DNA from 4 places in the Brevibacillus sp. AY1 genome. Region 1 is predicted to be linked to each of the others. Evidence: riboswitches for the same ligand, from Rfam matches in the RefSeq annotation. Region 1 holds a riboswitch; each other region holds the start of a gene.
The links. Region 1 has a riboswitch for S-adenosylmethionine ahead of JZI27_RS06825 (aminotransferase class I/II-fold pyridoxal phosphate-dependent enzyme). Riboswitches for the same ligand answer to the same signal wherever they lie in the genome.
Positions count from the first base shown of each region.

Region 2: another riboswitch for S-adenosylmethionine. It lies ahead of JZI27_RS10155 (MetQ/NlpA family ABC transporter substrate-binding protein); the one in region 1 lies ahead of JZI27_RS06825 (aminotransferase class I/II-fold pyridoxal phosphate-dependent enzyme).
Region 3: another riboswitch for S-adenosylmethionine. It lies ahead of metH (methionine synthase); the one in region 1 lies ahead of JZI27_RS06825 (aminotransferase class I/II-fold pyridoxal phosphate-dependent enzyme).
Region 4: another riboswitch for S-adenosylmethionine. It lies ahead of JZI27_RS10490 (BMP family protein); the one in region 1 lies ahead of JZI27_RS06825 (aminotransferase class I/II-fold pyridoxal phosphate-dependent enzyme).

Region 1 is NZ_JAFLPN010000005.1:10,781-16,138, forward strand. Features, by position in the region: gene JZI27_RS06820 (trans-sulfuration enzyme family protein) at 1-1,156, opposite strand, end outside; gene JZI27_RS06825 (aminotransferase class I/II-fold pyridoxal phosphate-dependent enzyme) at 1,153-2,316, opposite strand; SAM riboswitch class I at 2,413-2,531, opposite strand; gene JZI27_RS06830 (pyridoxamine 5'-phosphate oxidase family protein) at 2,627-3,085, opposite strand; gene JZI27_RS06835 (DUF5665 domain-containing protein) at 3,205-3,537, shown strand; gene JZI27_RS06840 (hypothetical protein) at 3,540-5,012, opposite strand; gene JZI27_RS06845 (hypothetical protein) at 5,227-5,358, opposite strand, start outside.
Region 2 is NZ_JAFLPN010000009.1:33,971-39,328, reverse strand. Features, by position in the region: gene JZI27_RS10175 (ABC transporter permease) at 1-684, opposite strand, end outside; gene JZI27_RS10170 (nucleoside hydrolase) at 711-1,640, opposite strand; gene JZI27_RS10165 (ABC transporter substrate-binding protein) at 1,722-2,804, opposite strand; gene JZI27_RS10160 (DUF2294 domain-containing protein) at 3,081-3,434, opposite strand; SAM riboswitch class I at 3,664-3,767, shown strand; gene JZI27_RS10155 (MetQ/NlpA family ABC transporter substrate-binding protein) at 3,910-4,728, shown strand; gene JZI27_RS10150 (methionine ABC transporter ATP-binding protein) at 4,763-5,358, shown strand, end outside.
Region 3 is NZ_JAFLPN010000001.1:286,427-291,784, forward strand. Features, by position in the region: gene JZI27_RS01480 (hypothetical protein) at 1-84, shown strand, start outside; gene argS (arginine--tRNA ligase) at 140-1,855, opposite strand; T-box leader at 1,922-2,174, opposite strand; gene JZI27_RS01490 (hypothetical protein) at 2,217-2,711, opposite strand; gene JZI27_RS01495 (YjcZ family sporulation protein) at 2,855-2,956, opposite strand; SAM riboswitch class I at 3,163-3,262, shown strand; gene metH (methionine synthase) at 3,391-5,358, shown strand, end outside.
Region 4 is NZ_JAFLPN010000009.1:109,727-115,084, forward strand. Features, by position in the region: gene JZI27_RS10475 (M20/M25/M40 family metallo-hydrolase) at 1-912, opposite strand, end outside; gene JZI27_RS10480 (DUF3298 and DUF4163 domain-containing protein) at 996-1,613, opposite strand; gene JZI27_RS10485 (methyl-accepting chemotaxis protein) at 1,829-3,307, shown strand; SAM riboswitch class I at 3,394-3,508, shown strand; gene JZI27_RS10490 (BMP family protein) at 3,710-4,753, shown strand; gene JZI27_RS10495 (ABC transporter ATP-binding protein) at 4,847-5,358, shown strand, end outside.

The DNA.
Region 1 (5,358 bases):
TTTTATGTTCAAATGGCGGAAGTGAATCGAGTGCTTGTGCCAGATCCTGCACAAGATCCTCAGTGTCCTCCAAACCTGCAGAAAGTCGGATCAATCCGTCAGTAATTCCTCTTTTCTCCCGTTCCTCTACAGGCATGGATGCATGTGACATCGCAACAGGATACGAAAGAATCGTCTCTACCGCACCCAAGCTGACAGCGACGATCGGCAGCTTCACCTGATCAAAAATCGCTTTTGCCCGCTCCCGACTACCGACATCAAACGAAAGGACTGCGCCATGACCGCTCGCCTGTCTTTCCTGAACGTGGTGTCCCTCATGCGAATGCAAGCCGGTATAATAGACACGGCTCACAGCAGGATGCTCCGCAAGCCAATGGGCAATGTGGTCTGCTGAGCGTGTGCCGACATCCAGTCTTGCTTTCAGCGTTTTTAATCCTCTCATCACCAGCCAGCTATCCTGCGCGCCAAGAATGGCTCCCATGCCGTTTTGAATCATATACAGCTGATCTCCCAAGGCTGCGTCTTTCGTGACTGCCAGACCAGCCACCACGTCGCTATGTCCTCCGATAAATTTGGTTGCACTGTGAATCACCACATCTGCTCCCAGCTCCAGGGGTCGTTGATAATACGGCGTCAGGAAGGTATTGTCCACGATAACCAGCAGCTCGTGTTGTTTGGCCATTCTGCACACTGCCGCCAGATCTGTGACCTTCAGCGTCGGATTGGATGGCGTCTCCAGATAAATGCCTTTGGTAGCCGGAGTAATCGCTGCCGTCACTTGTTCCACGCGGGTCGCATCCACAAAGGTCACCCCGATCCCCATGCGGGACAGCACCTTGGTCAAAAATCGAAAGGTACCTCCATAGACATCCTCTGCGACAATGACGTGATCGCCCGAGGAAAAGAGCATGAACACACTGGAAATGGCAGCCATACCGGATGCAAAGGCAAAACCCCTCTCTCCTCCTTCCAATACGGCAATTGCCTCTTCCAGCGCCTGTCTGGTCGGATTTCCAGAGCGTGCATAATCGTAGCGACCAGGGCATTCCAGATCTGCTTGATGAAAGGTCGAGGCTTGATAGATCGGTACCGAAGAAGCACCTGTGACCGGATCAAAACAAGATGTACCATGCAGCACTTTCGTTGCAAAGTTCATCGAACAGTCCCCCCTGCTACCAGGCTAGCGTCGAGTGCCTGTGTCAAATCCTCGATCAAGTCGTCAGGATGTTCAATGCCAACCGACAAACGCAACAACCGGTCACATACACCCACATATGCGCGAATTTCTTGCGGGATGTCTGCATGGGTCTGCGTTGCCGGATACGTACACAAGGACTCGACGCCACCCAGACTTTCGGCAAAAGAGATGACCTGCAGATTCTGTAAAATCACGGGCACCTGTTCAGCTGAACGGACACGAAAGGATACCATGCCGCTAAAGCCACTTGCCTGTTCCAACTGCGTCAGGTACCCAGTATGGTCCTGCAGCCCCGGGTAAAAGACCTCGGCAACGGCCGCATGATCTTTCAATCGCTGTGCTACTGCCCATGCATTAGCCTGATGACGTTCCATGCGCAGTGCCAGTGTCTTGAGGCCTCTGATCAACAGCCAGCTGTCTTGCGGTCCCAAAACAGCTCCGATGGTGTTATGCAAAAACTTCAGCTTCTCCGACAATTCAGCTCCTTTTGACACGATCAAGCCAGCCAGCACGTCATTATGTCCACCCAGATACTTGGTCCCGCTGTGCAGGACAATATCAGCGCCAAGCTCCAACGGCCGCTGACAATAAGGAGTCATGAAGGTATTGTCCACGATGGTCAACAGGCCATGCTCTTTGGCGATCTGCGCGATCAGACGAATGTCCGTGATCTGCATGAGCGGATTGGTCGGCGTCTCAACAAAAATGGCTCTTGTCTGCGAACGGATGGCAGTTCTCACTGCTGACGCATCACGCAGGTCCACATACGTAAATGCGAGTCCATAACGGGTCAATACCTGCTCAAACAAGCGATATGTACCGCCATACAAATCCAGTGAAACGAGAACGTGATCTCCTTGTGAAAACAAACCCATAACAGTGTGGATCGCAGCCATGCCTGAGGCACAGGCAAACCCACTGTCACCTGATTCAGCTGTCGCAATTGCCTCTTCCAGTATTGCCCTGGTCGGATTCGCCGTCCGCGTATAATCAAAGCCTGTGCTCTGCCCCATCCCCGGATGACGGTATGCGGTTGCGAAATAGACGGGAAAATTGATTGCCCCTGTGTTTTCGTCTCTTCCTACTCCTGTCTGAACCAGTTTTGTTTCCAAATGCATGATGATCTCGCTCCCCTCAAATTCAACTGCGAGGGCATGAAAAAAGCCCTCTTTCCTCTGAAAGAAGGCTTTGATTACGTCACCGTAAACAAATCCTTCTCATCTGTCAGAGTTGAATCACTCTGCAGGAATTAGCACCATTATCTCCCTGTTAAATACAGGTGATTGGTTGCCGGGCATCATCGGGCCAGTCCCTCCGCCGCTCTGGATAAGAAGAATACACTATTCATTTATGCTGTAATTGAACCTAATACTACCGGAATGGTTGCAATTTTGTCAAATCATTTTTTTCAAGAAAGTGGAATTGAATCTATGGACCTTTTCGAAGTGCTGCCATTACTTGACCATCCAGCTTCATCGCCGCTTTTTTATCATACGTTTTCTCGTATTGTGGTTCTACAGAGATTCGGGAACCATAAAACATGATGTCCCGGACCGAGTAAATCTCCATCTCAATCATCGCCAGCTTCAAAGGCACCTCTGCCATTCTGTCAGTCTTGATGGCTGCGCGTCCGTTGACAGCATATGAGGAGTCAGCTACGATCAGATGAAGCACGACCTCAGGCTGTTTGGCGATGTTTGCAAGGATCCGGGAACGGTTATTTACGGCGAAACGAATCAATTGCACAGATTCAGCAAACGTCCATGACAAAGAATGGAGCGCAGGTGCCCCTGTCTCATGGTCGATCGTCGCAAGTGTAACAAAGCGCTCTTGCTGCAGGAACGAAAACAATTCTTCGGACAATGTTTGGGAAACCGTTTCAGCCATGCCACTGCCCTCCCAGGAAAGATATGTAAATCCATTGTACTCTTCATTCGCCTTGATAGGCAACCGAAACTGCATGTTGGATCAAACCCGATCCAGAACAATCAGAAGGAGGCTAAAGCATGTCCCCAACAGAACGATTGCTTGCCCAAATCGATCATCTCTCCAAGGAAATCGCGGAAGTACGTAAACTGAATGAGCGAATGGACAAGATCGCCATGTTTCTAGAGGATATACGTTTAGCGGATGTCATTCAAAATTACACAGCCCCGCGCAAGCTGCTTTGGACGAATTTCCTCGCAGGTCTTGCCCGGGGGCTGGGTCTTACGATCGGGACTGCCATCGTATTGGCTTTATTCGGTTCACTTTTATCCCAATTTCTCTCGATTCCGATCATTGGCGATTACATCCGCCAGATCATAGACTATGTGGAGTCATATCGACAAATCAAATAAGATTAATCCTCATCTTCGTCATCATCGTCGTCATCGTCATCGTCTTCATCGTCGCGATCCTTGTCTTTCCCCTTCTTGTCCTGGTTTTTCCAATATCCGTAGGCATTGCCATTTGGATGCTTGTTATCTTTGGTCGTAACTGTTTTGTACGAGATTTCTTTTTCAATCACGAGCTTGCCATCTACATACAGCTCCAGCTTGACGTCGTCACCATTCCAAGACTTGTTTTTGCCAGAAAGAGAGAACGTGTGGTTGAACTCACCATGCGCATTTGGTTTTACAACCTTTTTCTGCCCATTCGGAGCGACAATCGCAAGACTTACATTTTTGTTCTTGTTTTTATCCCAGCCAGCAACCGTACCGCTGACCTTGATTTTTTTCTGCTTTGCATCGATTTCGGCAACTCCTGTAAGGGTATATACCTTAGCCGTATTCTCCGTCTTATTAATCACCTGGACATCGATCGAAGAAGAAGAGAGCTTCTTATCTCCCTTGTAGATTTCTACCAATGCTTTTTCTTTCCCCTCTGTTACATCCTTGAGGGTAAAGCTGAAGCTGCCTACATCATCCCACAGCTTTTGGACCTTCGCTGATTTTTTGACGCCATTGTAGGTAACGTATATCTTGTCAGCAGGCAACTTGACGATTCCGCGCAATTTCAGTTCGGATTTTTTGGCATCCAGCACCGAATAAGTATGCATCAAGAGCTGTGCGTCATCTTCTGTCTGTGGTACCAGCTTGACTTTTTCACTGTCCACCAATTTCGTTCCCGCATAGGCTTTCACAGTCGCATACTCATCCTTGGAGCTGCCATTCCACAAGAAGCTGACGGCAAAGGTAAGCTCACTGGTCGGCACCACGGTGATGGTATCGCCATTCGGCTTGGTGACGACGATTTTGGTTACATCAGGTGTGACGATCCCTTTTATATATGCCTTGATACCCTCGGTCTCTGCTTGGACACTGACGATTTCCTGATCATCCAGGAAGCGTACTTCCAGCCAAATATTCTTGTAGTGCTCCTGATAGATTCGTTCCCATTCCTCCGTATGGTCCTGCATGAATGTCTGCAAATGGGTATCCAGGCCGATTTCGTCCACAACCATATACAGATGCTCCGCTTGTTGCTTCAGCAGGATTTGCAAGGTGTCCGGATCGTTCAAGGCCAGGTCTTTCAAATTATAGCGCGTCGTTTTTTTCCCCTCGTCGTTCATCACGACCTTTGTCGATGTAGGCTTCAAACCGGAAACAGCACTGGCTGTTACCTGAGTTGCAGTTGCGGGGCTGGCTGCTTTTTGTGTGGTCGCAATAAGCTCCTTGTTCGCGATCGGTGTCGTTGTGACTTCTCCGACTGTTACCTTGGCAGGGGCAGAGTGTGTTTCTACGCTTGCACTTGCCAATAGTGGTGTTACTCCACCAATCAAGACGGCCGTCGTTACAACCGCTACTACGGGCCTGGTCATATATTTTTTCATCGATGTTGCCTCCCTCAAGTCTACTAATATTTACCTACATCACCCTGCGGCAAACTTACTGACGAGGCGTATTCAAGAAAGGTTGCAACTCTTGAAAATCTATTTCTTTATACACAGGCCCAAAGTCCTCAGAAGTCAGCCTCCATGCATAAAAAGCTCCTCCAAGTCGCCCTTTGGATCTAGGGACTTGAAGGAGCTTTCTCATTTTGGCCTTTTATGTATTATACCGGGGTTCATTATTAATCGCGATCAACAAGGCTTGTACAGACTCTGCGGGGTATCTGCTTTCCCATTCTTCACTATCGGACCGCCCTGTCAAGACGTACCAATCACCATCCTGCCGATA
Region 2 (5,358 bases), on a different contig from region 1:
CGAGATGACGCCTTGCTTGCCGCCCAGCAGGGCAGGTGTCGTATAAGCTGTCAGGCTGCCGACGAAGACGAGAATGCTGCCGATAATCAGCCCTGGCATGCTCAAGGGCAATATCACCTGTCGAAATGCTGTGAATTTGGAAGCACCCAGGCTTTCTGCTGCTTTCAGCAGATCAGGATCGATGTTTTCCATCACCCCTACCAAGGTGATGATAATCAGTGGTAAAAACAGGTGAATCATCCCGATCATCATAGCGGTCGGGGTATACAATATCTCCAAAGGCTTTTCAATCAACCCGATCGACAATAGGGAGCTGTTGAGGAGCCCTTTCTTTCCAAGAATAATCATCCAGCTGAAGGACCGAACGACCGAGCTGGTCAGCAGAGGGAAGATCGCCAATGCCAGCAAAATGCCTTTTTTGCGAGGTCCCAGCTTGGAAATATAATAAGATGCCGGAAAACCGAGCAGAATGCACACAATCGTTGTTACGAAGCTGACACGCAATGTCGTCCACACGATTTTCAAATTGTACGGGTCCGTAAGAAAGGTTAGGTAACCTTGTACAGTAAAGCTGCCTTCCTGAAAAAAAGTAGAGGCAATCGTCATTACAATAGGAATGACCAGAAACAACGTCAAAAACACTACGCCTGGCAATAACAATACATACAAGCCCTTATTCTTCATCGCTTTAACTCCTGTTCCCGGTATCGTCAGGCTTTCAGCACACGGATAAACTGCTCAAAAAATGCGGGAGCATCCACATCCAGACAAACCTGCATGTTCGGCTCTTTCATCAAGCGATTCTGAAAATCGCATACGGTTTGCCCATCACACAACTCACTTCTCGTCTCTATATCCACATACAGCTTTCGTGTGGTCACCAATTCCGGGGACATGGCCACCGCGACCGCCAAAGGATCATGCAGGGCGCAGGCTCGCACACCGTTTCTTTGAAAATAGCGCTGCGTATACTCGGAGGTGCTCTGCTTCACATATTCAGCCATCGGGGTATCGCCCAGCTCCTGTATATGCGCTTCGTTTAGTAGCACTTTTCGCGTCACGTCCAAACCGACGAGCGTCAACGAAGGAAAACCGGCGTGAAAGACGATCTTGGCAGCCTCCGGGTCCACGTACATGTTGTATTCAGCTGTCGGGGTGACATTGCCGTGTTCCTTCACAACTCCCCCCATGAAGATCACTTCCTTGACCTGATCGACCAGTTCAGGATATTGACTTACAGCCAAAGCCAGATTGGTCAAAGGACCAGTCATAATCAAAGTCACTTCGCCCGGATGCTTTTTTACCTGTTCAATCATAAAATCAGGCCCAAAACCTTCCTTCACCTCGGTGCGCACCTGTACATCGCGAAGAGCTCCACCCAAGCCATCTTCGCCGTGAATCCGGTGCTCAAAGTAAACATGGCGCAAGAGGGGGCGAGATGCTCCGCGAACGACAGGAATCTCCTGTTCCACTTGCAAAAAGTCGAGGATTTTGCAGGTATTTTCCGTAGCTTTGGACAAGGAAACATTGCCATTGACTGTCGTAATGCCCAGCAAGTTGAAGCGACCACTTTTGACGGCTAGCATGATGCCCAACGCATCGTCTACTCCGGTGTCCACATCCAATACGATTTTTTTCATACGTCAACCCCCTGCTCCATTCTGATCTAAAAAAACAAGGGTATATTCAACTCGAAATACCCTTGTCCTGTTCATCCGTGCCTATTGGATAATTTCACGGTTCCAACGGTCAATCCAAGCTTTGGACTGTTCGTTGACAGCTTTCATGTCTAGCTTGCGCAACTTGCTGATCGTTTCTTCTCCGTAGGTAATGCCTTTTGCTTCTTCTTCAGTCAGAGTCAGCGTCGTGTTTACAGGTGAGTCGACTTTTGCTTTCGCAGCTTTCTCTTGTACTTCCTTGCTCAGTTGGTAGTTGATGAAGTCTTCAGCCAGTTGTTTGTTTTTGCTGCCTTTGACGATATTGACGGTATTCATGACCGCGTAGCCGCCTTCTTCAGGAGAAACGAATTTCGCTTCTGGAACAGCTGCCTGGATATCCTTGAAGTACATTTCCATGATCGGTCCTACTGCGATCTCTTCTTGGCTGAACATGTTCACGTACTCAGAGGTTTTATCGTAGTATTTGACAACTCCGCTGTTGATTTCTTTCATTTTGGCAAATGCTTGGTCTTCGTTGAATGTCGCGCTGCCTGAAACTTGCGATGCAGCATCCAGAATCATCGGACCAGTGGTCGAAGTGATGTTCGGCAGAGTCAGCTTGCCAGTCAAATCAGCACTCCACAGATCTTTCCAGGATTTGATCTCGGATTGAATCAGGTTGGGATTGTACGCGATACCGAATTGACCGATGGTATAAGCCGGTCCGTACTCTTCTCCGAGTGGGGCTTTGGCAATATCATAGACTTCATTCAAGTTCGGAATACGGCTGCGATCGATCGTTTCGAACAGCCCGTCATCGATCCCTTGCTGCGCGTAGTAGTCCGATAGATAGATCAGGTCGACAGCAGAGTTGCCTTGGCGAATTTTGTTCAGGCGTTCTGCGTTGTTTCCGATTTCCAAGACAATTTCCACGTTGTGTTCTTTTTCGAATGGCTCATATACTTCTTTGCGGAAGAAGTCTTCAGAAAAACCCCATGTCGAGATCACCAGCTTTGCAGGGGCGCCTTTTGGAGCTTCACCAGCAGCATTTCCCTCTGGCTGTTGAGCTTGATCTGCACTGCCACAGCCGGCCAGCGCGAGAGAAAGTGCGGATACAGAGAGCAAAGAAGTAAATAATTTTTTCATGTAAAAGTCCTCCATTCAAACCTATCTCTTTATTGTTTGTTCCATGAACCCCTTACTTTACTTTCTCCAAAGAACCGATGATCTTTCCCGCATCACTCCCTTCAATAAGGAAAAATAAGGAAATAAACAAAAGAAAAGCACCCTTGAATAGATAATTTCTTCTAAACAAGAGCACTTTTCTTCGTAAACGAAAGAATTGTACGTCTGTTTCATCCCGACCGGGTCTTCCCTTAAGATAAATCAAAAGAAAAAATCCCAGATAGGAATGTTGACTATTTATTTTTCGGTGGAATCCGACAAGATCACATTGGTAAAGGCCCACTGTGTAGTAGCGTCATAATCACGCAATATCGCTTCCAGCTGCAGACCCATTTCTTCTTCCAAACGTTCCCGCAGTCTTTTCTTATAGAGAAGCGACATCCGAAAATCTACTTCCAGCTTTAGTGCAGGAGCCTCGCCTTCGAGCGCATCGGATCTTGGAGAGCGTCGGTGCTTGGCTTGAAAAGCAATCAGGTTTTTCTCAATCGTAACCTTTAGTGAAGTTGTCCCAAAACCGAACAACTCTTTGGCTATCTCATTATAGATATGAGACAGTTTCTTTCTACTGTCGCTATTGTCCTGTATGGTCATAACATCACCTGCAAGCGTAATTGTCAGGCTTTTTTACTCCCCCATTATACATATGATCATAGTCGTTTTCAAGTTCAATATTCGTATTTTGCTCATTTCCTTGATAAATATGCTCTACTTCGTACGACTTTACTTACTTACAAAAAGTGTTTGACAGATATAAATAAGAACTATATAATCCAACTATCCAAGTAAGAATTAGTGTCAATTTAACTTCATATGTAATCATCTCTTATAGAGAGAGGTAGAGGGACTGGCCCAATGAAACCTCGGCAACCTATCCAATTGGATATGGTGCCAATTCCAGCGGAGATATTTTCCGGAAGATAAGAGAGGTATAAGCGACTTTTATTCGTGTTGCATGATAACCTCTTCTTTCGGGAAGAGGTTTTTTTGATTGCTAGACACACTTGGTCATGGGCTTCAATTTTTTAAACATATAGAATTTAACAGAAAAAAAGGGGAGAAATTTACTATGAAAAAGACCGGATTTTTGCTTACATCCTTGTTGCTTGCAGCTTCCTTGTTGACCGCTTGCGGAGCCAAACAAGAAGCAGCACCAGCAGCCGCTGAACAGACTAAAGTGAAGGTAGGCGTAACCGCTGGACCGCACGAAGAGATCATGAACAAAGTCAAGGAAGTTGCCCAAACAAAAGGCTTGGAAGTAGAGGTTGTCGTATTCAATGACTACGTGCAGCCAAACCAATCCTTGGATAAAGGTGCTCTGGATGCGAACAGCTTCCAAACCATTCCGTTTCTCGATAAATTCAATGCTGACCACAAGACAAAAATCGTCGTCGTAGACAAAACGGTTACATTCCCAATGGGTCTCTACTCCACCAAGCATAAAAACGTAGCTGATGTACCTGAAGGTGGAGTTGTTGGTATTCAAAATGATCCAACAAACCGCGCCCGTGCATTGCTGCTATATGAAGCAGCAGGATTGATCAAACTAAAAGAAGGCGTAGGAAACGAAGCTACTCCTCTGGATATCATTGAAAATCCGAAAAAATTGGAGTTTAAAGAACTGGAAGCTGCTTTCCTGGCACGCTCCCTGAACAACGTAGAGCTCGCAAGTATCAATACCAACTTCGCGATGTCTGCTGGCTACTCTCCAAAAAAAGATTCGATTTTCTCCGAGACATCTGATTCTCCTTATGTTAATGTCATTGCAGTGAATGAATCGAATAAAGACAACCCTGCTATCAAAAAACTAGTAGAAGCATATCGTTCGGAAGAAGTGAAGAAATTTATCGACGAACACTTTGATGGAGCCGTCCTCCCGTCCTGGTAAGGCAGGAAATTTGCACAGCAAGGAGACTGGATAGATGATTCAGCTTACAGAGATCCATAAGACGTACAAGGTCGGAAACAAACAGGTTGAAGCCTTGAAAGGCGTGTCACTGAACGTAGAGAAAGGTCAAATTTTCGGAGTGATCGGATTTAGCGGAGCTGGGAAAAGTACCCTGCTCCGTACGATCAACTTGCTCGAAAAGCCAACTAGCGGCTCAGTAGTCGTCAACGGTCAGGATATGCTGTCGCTGAAGGAAAAAGAGCTTCGACAGGCACGCAAGAAGATCGGGATTATCTTTCAGCACTTCAACCTTCTCTCTTCCTATAATGTATTTGACAACGTAGCCGAGATTTTGCGCATGAACAAGGTACCGAAAGATGTCATTAAGAAGAAGGTTGAGGATCTGCTGAGACTCGTCGGCCTGGAGGATAAGGCTCATTCCTATCCCTCTCAATTGTCTGGCGGCCAAAAGCAGCGTGTCGGGATTGCCCGTGCGCTCGCGACTGATCCGGAGATTTTGCTTTGCGACGAAGCCACATCTGCTCTTGATCCACAGACCACCGAGTCGATTCTGGATCTCTTGCTGGACATCAATCGCAAGTTCAATCTGACTATTGTCCTGATCACACA
Region 3 (5,358 bases), on a different contig from region 1:
GTATCCTTGCCCAAGCAAGTCGTTGAGCTGGTAGCCAAAACTTGGTTTGGCAAAAAAAATAAAACGCAATCAGACGAAGCATAAATGGAAAGCCGCTGCTCCCGAACGGGGACAGCGGCTTTCGTTTTCAATAGCAACCTTACATTTCTTCCGGAGCTGCCAGTCCCAGGAGGCGCAGACCTTCCTTGAGAACGGTTGTGACGGCGGCAACCAGCTGGAGACGAGAAGCTTTGATTTCTTCTTCTTCCGCGAGAATACGGATGTTGGCATAAAATTTGTTGAAGACCTGTGCCAGATCAATCACGTATTTGCCGATCAGAGACGGGTCAAAGTTGTCTCCTGCACGCTCGACGATGTCTGGGAATGCATTCAGCAGTGTGACGACTGCCCAGGCTTCCTTGCTGTCCAATGCCCCTGGAGCGAGGGAGGTCTGCGACTCAGGCTGGTAGTTGCCCTTGCGCAGCAGCGAGCAGGCACGAGCGTGCGTATATTGAACGTACGGCCCGGTCTCTCCTTCAAAGGTAAGCATCTCTTCCCAGGAGAAGTTGATGTCGTTGAGACGATAGTTTTTCAAATCGTGGAAGATCACGGCACCTACGCCCACCTGACGAGATACTTCTTCCTTGTTGGCTAGCGATGGATTTTTTTCTTCAATCACTTTCTGCACATCAGCAATCGCCTGAGCCAATACCTCTTCCAGCAAGACGACTTTCCCTTTACGGGTGGACATTTTCTTTCCATCCTTGAGCATCATCCCGAATGGAATGTGGTACATGTTTGCTGCCCACGGATAGCCCATTTTTTCCAGCACCTTGTACAGCTGCTGGAAGTGGAGGCGTTGTTCATTTCCGACCACGTAAACTGCTTTGGCAAAATCGTAGGTTTCATGGCGGTACAAGGCAGCAGCTAGGTCACGGGTCGCGTAAAGGGTCGCCCCATCTGATTTTTTGATCAGAGAAGGTGGCATGTCGTACTCATCCAGTGTAACGACCTGTGCGCCATCGGACTCGGTCAGCAGTCCTTTTTCCTCCAATAGCTGAACGACCCGGTCCATCTTGTCGTTGTAGAAGGCTTCGCCATTGGTGGAGTCGAAGGATACGTTCATCAAGTCGTAGATCTTCATGAATTCCTTCAGGGACTCGTCACGGAACCAGGTCCACAGATGCTTTGCTTCTGTGTCACCGTCTTCCAGCTTTTTGAACCATTCACGGCCTTGATCTTCCAGGGATGGATCGTTTTCTGCTTCTTCATGGAAACGGATATAGAGACTGAGCAGTTCTTTGATTGGCTCTGCTTTTACCTTTTCTTCGTCTCCCCATAGCTTGTAAGCTACGATCAATTTTCCGAACTGGGTGCCCCAGTCACCCAAGTGATTAATGCGCACCGGTTTGTAGCCTTGCTTTTCCATGATGTTGGCGATGGCGTTACCAATTACGGTTGAACGCAGATGTCCCATCGAGAACGGTTTTGCGATGTTGGGGGAGGAGAGATCAATGGGGACATTGCGTCCCTGTCCCAGATCGCTGTCTCCATAAGCTTTTCCTTGAGAAAGAACAGTGCTGATCACTTGCTGGGCAACCATTTCCTGATCCAAAAAGAGGTTGACGTATGGGCCGACAGCCTTTACTTCCTTCAATGGTGCGCCACTGATTTGTTCAGTCAGCTCTGCAGCGATCATGGGAGGTGCTTTGCGCAGTGCTTTCGCTAATTGAAAGCAAGGGAAGGCGATATCGCCCATCGCCGGATTTGGTGGGGTTTCCAGCATGTTATAAACGTTTTCTTTGGTCAGCGAGTCCACGCCGAGGTGAACCAGGGCGGAAGCAATTTTCTCCGCCACTTGATGCTTGTAGCTCATTTTTTGATACTCCTTTCACTTGTGAAGGTGTGATCCGCAAATAAAAAAACCCCTGCGTCTCCTGAAAAAAGAGACGAGAGGTTATGCTCCCGCGGTGCCACTCTTGTTGTTTTTGCTATCCTGTCAGAGGCCAGCAAAAACCGCTTGATCTGCGATAACGGGCAGTACCGGCATGTCCCTACGCGATCTGCGTAAGGAACGCAGATTTTCAGGCAGCATCTCCAAGGGGCGTTTCCTCACATGGTCCGCATCGGGCTTGCACCTTCCCCGACTCGCTTCAGCTTCACACATGGAGTACTTTCCTTATCAACGATTCATCCTTATCTATGCATTATAGCCAAAAAAGACGAGCATGTGCAACTTACTCTTCTGGCTTTTTAAGGATTTGATCCAATTTTTGAAAATACTCGCGCGTCAGCTTTTCTTTTTCTTCAGCGCTCAGGTTTTCCGTGTTCATCCATTGATTCTTGAACGTTTCCAGCTGCTCCAGCATCGCAAGCTCAGCCCTGGCCTCTTCCTCCAGATCGTAATTCTCGGAGGGATCGAAGGGAATCAAGCGGTTGTCATTACCACTGCGCAAATAAGGTTTGCGCCAGTTGTCGGGAAAATGATAAGATTGCTCACCGAATAACAGTCCGAGAACGTCGTCGGATTCGACAGGCAGGAAGTGGTCGTGCTCGTTGCGTCGACCTCCCTCAACCAGGTTGATATGGACAAGGAAGTAGCGCAAATAATGCTGCTGGGTCTCACGATGCTTCACAATGCTATAAGTCTCGAATTCACTTTGTTCGAGTACTTTAATATTTTCCAATGCAGAGATAAATGCATCCTTTTCTTGGGGAAGTAGTGTATCCACTTAGGGTTCGCTCCTTTGTTGTCCTTCGTTCCCCATCATAGCAAATCACGATAACACTGACAATCAAGCGGGTGCTTGACGTTACATGTGAAAAAAGAGCCTGAAGAAGTCTTCAGGCTCTTTTAGCTATTCTGTCTGATGGCCTAGCAGTCGTCAGAGCACCCAACGATGACCAGCAGGATAAACAGAACGAGCACGATTGCGAAGGCTTCACCAAAAAAGCCGCTGCTGTAAGAAGTACTCATGTTTGTTTTCCCTCCTTTCCGTTATGCTCTAGTCTATACACGAACGCGGAGGTTGGCGTGGGCGAATGACCAGTTGCCGGAAATTTGGGCGCGATCTTGAAGCGTCAATGAAAATAGACAAATTGTTGATTGACGCCATGCAAGGGGGGTGATAAGATACTTTCAAACGTCATACAAAATTCCAAATAATTGAATAGCATGTACAACTCTTATCCAGAGAGGCAGAGGGACTGGCCTGATGAAGCCTCGGCAACCGGTAAAACCGGTGCCAATTCCAGCAAAGCTTTTTGCTTTGAAAGATAAGAGGATGGTTCAAGCGCATAAGCTATCTCGCGGACAAATCCTCTCCTTTCACAAGAAGAGGATTTTTTTATTTGCATGTAAAATCGTTCGTCAAAAAGAACTACCGATACAGGGGAGAAGGAGCAAGCCAAATGAAACCTACTTTTCGCGAACAGCTTTCCCAGAAAATTTTGATACTGGACGGTGCTATGGGCACGATGCTGCAGCAGGCCAATCTGTCTGCAGAAGATTTTGGCGGGGATGAGTACGAGGGCTGTAATGAATTGCTGAATTTGACCAGACCGGATGTGATTCGATCCATCCACGAAACGTATCTGGAGGCAGGAGCAGATATCGTCGAGACAAATACCTTTGGTGCTACTTCGGTGGTGCTCGCTGAATATGACGTAGCGGATAAAGATCTGGAGATCAACATCGAGGCTGCCAGACTGGCAAAAGAAGCGGTCGATCGCTATTCCACTCCTGAGTGGCCCCGTTATGTGGCAGGGTCCATGGGGCCAACGACGAAGACGCTCTCGCTGACCGGAGGGGTAACCTTCGATGATTTGGTCGAATCGTATTATCGCCAGGCAAAAGGATTGCTGCTGGGTGGAGTCGACGTGCTTTTGCTTGAGACCTCGCAGGATACTCTCAACGTCAAAGCGGGCGGTATCGGGATTCGTCAGGCCTTTGCGGAGCTGGGTCAAGAAGTGCCGGTGATGCTGTCCGGGACGATCGAGCCGATGGGTACTACCTTGGCTGGACAAAACATCGAAGCCTTTTACTTCTCTCTGGAGCATCTGAAGCCAGTCTCCGTAGGTCTTAATTGTGCGACTGGTCCTGAATTCATGCGCGATCATTTGCGTACACTCTCTGGCTTGGCTCAATGCGGCGTGAGCTGTTATCCCAATGCCGGGCTGCCAGATGAAAACGGACATTACCACGAGACACCACAAGGACTCGCTGCCAAAATGCGGGCTTTTGCCGAGCAGGGCTGGCTCAACATCGCAGGTGGCTGCTGCGGAACGACCCCCGATCACATCCGGGCCATGGCAGACGCGCTGAAGGACTGCAAGCCTCGTACGCAAGTAAGCGAACCTGTCAGTGCTGTATCCGGTATTGACGTCGTTTACGTAGAAGACGATAACCGTCCGTTGCTCGTCGGAGAACGTACCAACGTGATTGGTTCCAAGAAATTCCGCGATCTGATCGCGGCAGGGCAGTATGAAGAAGCATCTGATATTGCCCGAGCCCAGGTGAAGCGTGGAGCTCACGTAATCGATATTTGTCTCGCAGATCCGGACCGGGATGAATACGCCGATATGGAAAAATTCCTCCAATATATTATGAAAAAAGTGAAAGCGCCATTGATGATCGACTCCACAGATGCCAAGGTCATGGAGCTGGGATTGCGTTATTCGCAAGGAAAGGCCATTCTCAACTCCATCAATCTGGAGGATGGACTGGAGAGATTTGAAGAGGTTGCTCCCCTGATTCATAAATACGGTGCAGCCGTTGTCGTTGGGACCATCGAGGAAGCTGGAATGGCTGTTACACGCGAAAAAAAGCTGGAGGTAGCCAAGCGCTCGTACGACCTGCTGGTAAATCAATATGGGGTCAACCCTCAAGATATCATATTTGATCCGCTTGTCTTTCCGGTAGGTACCGGAGATGAGCAGTACATCGGTTCAGCGAAAGAGACCGTGGAAGGCATCCGTCTCATCAAGGAAGCGATGCCTCATTGCAAAACCATTCTGGGTGTGAGCAACGTGTCTTTTGGATTGCCTGCGGCGGGAAGGGAAGTACTCAACGCGGTATTCCTCTATCATACGACGCTCGCCGGTCTCGATTACGCGATCGTGAATACCGAGAAGCTGGAGCGTTACGCTTCGATTCCGGAAAATGAAAGGAAGCTGGCAGAAGCGCTTTTGTTCGAAACCAATGACGAAACGCTGGCCGCATTCACAGAGTTTTATCGCCAAAAGAAAAAAGAAGATAAGATTGAGGTCTCCTCGTTGACGCTGGAGGAAAGACTTGCACGCTATGTTGTAGAGGGTTCCAAGGATGGCTTGACTGAAGACCTGAAGCTGGCTTTGGAAAAGTACCAGCCGTTGGATATA
Region 4 (5,358 bases), on a different contig from region 1:
TTCCAGCAAGAAGAGATTGAACAGGGTGACCGCGCGATGGGGAATCTGGACCGAGTATTCTTTTTTGAGATCCTTTTGTATCAGATTGGTAGGCGGAGCAGTAGCTTCACCGTCTACGATCTCACAAAAAGCGGTGTTCAGCTCCAGCTCACACGTCAGCTGAGAGGCCATGAGATTTCCGTTCAGTCCAGCGAATGGCTCGCCAACATGCGTCTCTTTGCCATAGCAGAGAAAGCCGGGGAGAACTTTGCCGATGGAACCGGTGTAGATATACTTGTTCTGATCGCCGGGGAAACGGGGGAACATCGGCTCGGAATTCAGCACGGTCTTGTAATGCAAATCAAATTCCTGCGCCAGCTCCAGCAATACCGGGACAGCCGCGCGCATTCCGACGGAGTTGACTTCTTCGTCGGGGACAGTCAAGAGCAGGATATTGCCATCAAACTCGCCAGCACAAGCCTTTTCCACCATCGACATGTGCAGGGCGAGGCCGCATTTCATATCCATCGTACCGCGTCCGAAAAGCCAGTTTCCCGTCTCCATATCACGCTGTACGGCAGAAGGCAGCTCTTGCTGCTGGGCTTGGAAGAGAGAAGTAAGCTGTTCAGGGTCAAAAGCATGCGTTTTCCAGGAGCCATAGTCCTCTACGTCGACAACATCAAAATGGCTGATGAGAATGACGGTGTCCCGTGCGCCTTCTTTTTTGACCAGTGCGGTGACGAAGAGGCGGCCATCGTCTGTAGGCGTTGCCCGGACGTGACCGGGGTTTCGCTGGAAATAGGGCAGGGTGTTCAACTGCTCGATCAGATAGGTGGGCAGGAGCTTTTCCGCTGTAGAGCCTGTAACGCTGGGAATTTGGACTAGCCCGCACAAGAGATGGATTAGCTGATCCTTGGTCTGCCATTTTTTCATGAGTAGGGCCCCCGTTTTTGTAGGATAGTGGAGTCTAATATTCCCTCTTGAAATCGGATATCCTGCCTGGATTTCACGGATCGTCAGTCTGCTGACAGGATGCTGAGCGGGCTATTGTCCGCGACAATGGCTTCGATGTCGTACACAGAGATGGGGAACATCGGAAAGCCGACATAGTATGGGCTTAATTCATAGAGCTGGAAGTAAATGACCAGCGATTTGTCTGCGACATAAAAGTCTTGTTCGGGCGAGATCGTGGTAAAGGGGTTCAAGGTAGGAATTTGTCTTTGCTGGATCTGCTTCTTGATGTTTTCAGATAAGATTCTCACGTAATCACTGCCGGGCTTGAACAACTCGCGCAAATTGTAGATCTTGCCAGTCTGTACATCGGCTGTCAGCGAGCCGAGAAACGTCATGGGATGAGCCATCGGCGGCGTGTAGGCAAAGTTGCTCATGGTAACGCTGAAAATGCCTCGTTCATTGGTTTTGATCTCGTAGCTTCCCTGCATCTGTGTATTTCCCTGTATCTGAACGCGTTCCTGTTCATGGATCAGTCCATTGACGGTTTGCAGCAATGATTTGTTAATCTGCTGCTCAGCCTGTTGGTTGGACAGACCGGTCAATTGTGGATAGTAAATCCGCGTATGGGGGCGCGTTATGGTTCGCGTCAGGACACTGACAGGCAGTTGATTTCGCTCCATGTTTATCTGTTCCTTCCTTTTGGATTCATTGTGTACGTTCTGCTTCCTATCAGCCTATTCCGCTCTGGAATAAGTGGTCAGTAAAAGCCGTGATTATTTTATTGGAAATATTTCTATTCTTTATCAAATTCTTCACAAGTTCGCATGAATTTTGCGTTTCATACGTTCTATAATGGGGAAGAAAACCACATGTAAGAGGGAAAAGGGGGGGAATCATGATTCAGTTAGTGCGAAACACCCTGACAAACAAAGAAGGATTTATGATTTTTATTTTGTGGAATCATCTCTGGATGGCAGGCTTGATCGCGTATCAAATGGATGTGAACTTCTGGCTCGTTACTTCACTGGGACTGCTGGTGACCCTGATTGTATCGCCGTATTATTTCATTCGTAAGGACAGCCGAATCATTCGTTACCTAGTAGCTATTGGACTTATGTTTTATGCGATTTCATTCGATCACTTTACCCCTTATGAAGAAGTCTCGTTTCTTGCTTTTATTGTATTGGGATTTTTGGCTGCCTATCTGGATTGGAAGCTGGTGGTGTTTGCCGGCATTACGCAAGCCATCGCTACGGGAGTCGGTTTTTACACGAGACAGTACGATCTGTTCAGCGGTGATTTCTCTGAAGTAAATCTGATCGTGCGCGTCGTCGCGATCTTCGTAATGATGATTGCACTCACGTATTTGTGTCTGGCTGGACAAGCTTCTTTGAGGCAAGCGAATGCAGCGAGACAGGAAGCAGAGGAGAAGGAGCAGCGTTTGGTAGAGATGCTGGAGCAAATCCAGCTGATGACGGAACAGTTGGACCGCACTTCGCAATACGTACACGGGCACGCTGAGGGAACCCGACAAAATACAGATGATATGATGATCGCCTTCAAGGAAGTCGCGACTGGCATGGAGGCACAGGCGAACTCCACCGTGAAGATCGAGGAGGAAGTCCAGCAGATCGACCAGGAAATCGTATCGGTGACCGAGAAAGCAAACATGATGAAGACCGAGGCGGATCAAAACAACAGACGTCTGGTCGAAAGCGTAGCGAGAATGAATGAGCTGTCCACCCAGATGGAGCAGATCGTGCAAGCCGTTCATGTAGCTTCTGCGACGATCAACCAGTTGAATCGTCAAGCCAACCGTGTAGAGGAAATCGTCGGGGCCATTAATCAGATCGCATCGCAAACCAACCTGCTGGCACTCAATGCCGCGATCGAGTCGGCTCGTGCTGGTGAGCATGGACGCGGTTTTGCCGTAGTCGCGGACGAGGTACGCAAGCTGGCGGAGGAAAGTGCCACTGCTACACAGGAAATTAACCAAATCCTGCAATCGCTTCATCAGGAAAGTCAGAACGCCGTCTACCATATGAGCAATGGGGAAACCTCGGTTGCAAAAGGAAAAGAGCTAGCGGTACAGACGGTCGCTGCGATCGAAGCGGTACGAGCAGGAATGGAAACGTTCCTGTCTGCCACGGAGCATGTTCGCACGAGTATGGACCTGGTAAAAAGCCGTTCTGGCGAAGTGGCAGCCGAGATGTCTACCATTACCGCCGTAACCGAAGAATCCGTAGCCAATCTGGAAGAGTTGTTCGCAACCGCGGAGAACCAGCAGTACAAGGTTCGCGAGATAACAGATGAGTTGGGCGAGCTGAACAAGCTTTCCCACAGCCTGCAGCAATCCTTCCAAACCAAGGAATAACGCAAACTGTATTCCCAGATGAAAATAATTTACGTTTTTCAAAGAGTCTGTTAAACTAAATCCGTATCAACCGAATAGATTCACCTACCTTATCAAGAGCGGCGGAGGGACTGGCCCGATGAAGCCCGGCAACCACTGTACCATGTACAGCAAGGTGCCAATTCCTGCAAAATCCAAAATGTGGATTTTGACAGATGAGGAAGAGGATAGCGATAGCTGCGAACTCTTCCCAAAAGGAAGAGTTTTTTTGTTTGTTGAAAGGAGAGAGGTGGAATACACGAACGTTTTTAGTATATTTTATGAAAATATACGCATATAATGTTGTTTTTTTGCCAAAAAAAACGTACATTACCTATTAGAGATCAAAAACGCGAAAGAATTTGTGTGAGAGAGGGAGACATCATGAAGAAGTTATGGTTGGCTTTAACGACATTTGCCGTTTTGGCAACAGGTTGCGCTGGTGGCGGAAATGCACCGGTAGACAATGGACAAGCCTCTGGACAAGCTCCAGCGGAACAAAAGGAAGAACCAGCAGTGAAAAAACGCATCGCTTTGGTCCTGCCTGAGAAAATCGGGGTAAACCCATTCTTCCAGCAAATGGACGATGGTGCCAAAAAAGCAGCTGAAGAATTAGGTGCTGAACTGAAAACGATCGAATCGACCGACTACGGCGCGATTGAAGAAAATCTGCGCGTGGCTGTAGCTGAACAATATGACCTGATCATCACATCCTCCTTTGAATCCGAGGATGCCCTGAAAAAAGTGGCAGCTGAAAACCCTGATCGCAACTTCGCGATCATTGATACCGTGATCGACCTGCCAAACGTTCGCAGCGTAACTTTCCGCGAGCAGGAAGCAGCCTATCTGATGGGTGCTGCTGCTGGTCTGGCGACAAAAACAAACAAAGTAGGTATGGTCGTAGCGATGGACATCCCTTTGTTGAAGAAATGGACAGGCGGTTTTTCTGAAGGCTTGAAAGCCACCAATCCAAATGCTGAATTCATCGTCAACTACGTGGGCAGCTTCACCGACCCGGCAAAGGCGAAGGAGCTGGCATTACTGCAAGCTTCTCAAGGTGCTGACTTCATCAACGGCGCTGCTGCTGTTGGTGACCTGGGCGTTTTTGAAGCAGCCAAGGAAAAAGGCTTCTATACCGCAGGTCAAGACGTAGACCGTACTGTGATCGATCCGGAGCACATCGTATTGTCCCAGCTGAAAGGTACAGATGCAGCAGCTTATGAAACCGTGAAATCTTTTGTAGAGGGTACATTCCAGCCTGGAGTAGTTACCTATGGTTTGAAAGAAAAAGGCGTGGGCGTTACCTATATCACACACGACAGTGCAACCCCACTGCATGCCTTCATTGGACAAGAGGTTGTAGACAAAGTAAAGGCAATCAACGAAGAAATCGTGGCGGGTACGCGCAAAGTGCCTGAATCGTTCTAATCGAACAGCTCAGTGAAAATGGCGTGACCGACTACGGTTGTAGTCGGTCTGCTGTTGTATGGGGAGAGGAAATGACAAAAGGAGGGGATCGCGATGGCCCACCGATTAGAAATGAGGGAAATGACCAAGAAGTACGGCGATTTTACTGCCAACGACAAGGTGTCGATCACACTTGGTGCAGGTGAAGTACACGCTATCGTCGGAGAGAACGGGGCGGGAAAGACGACGTTGATGCGGATGCTGTACGGGATGGAACAGCCCACATCTGGGGAAATTGTGCTGAATGGAAAACCGGTTGCCTTTCGCGGTCCGAACGACGCGATCCAGCATGGGATTGGCATGGTTCATCAGCACTTCATGTTGTTTGGCGAGTTCAGTGTGGCAGAAAATATCGTAATTGGCTACGAGCCTAGGAAGAGCGGCTTTTTTCTGCGCAAAGATGCGGCAGCCAAGGTGCGCGAACTGAGTGAGCAGTACCGCATTCCTGTAAACCCGCAGGCTCTTGTCGCGAATTGCTCGATTGGAGAGCAACAGCGGGTGGAGATTCTCAAGGTATTGTACCAGGGCGCAGACATCATCGTTTTGGATGAACCGACAGCAGTTTT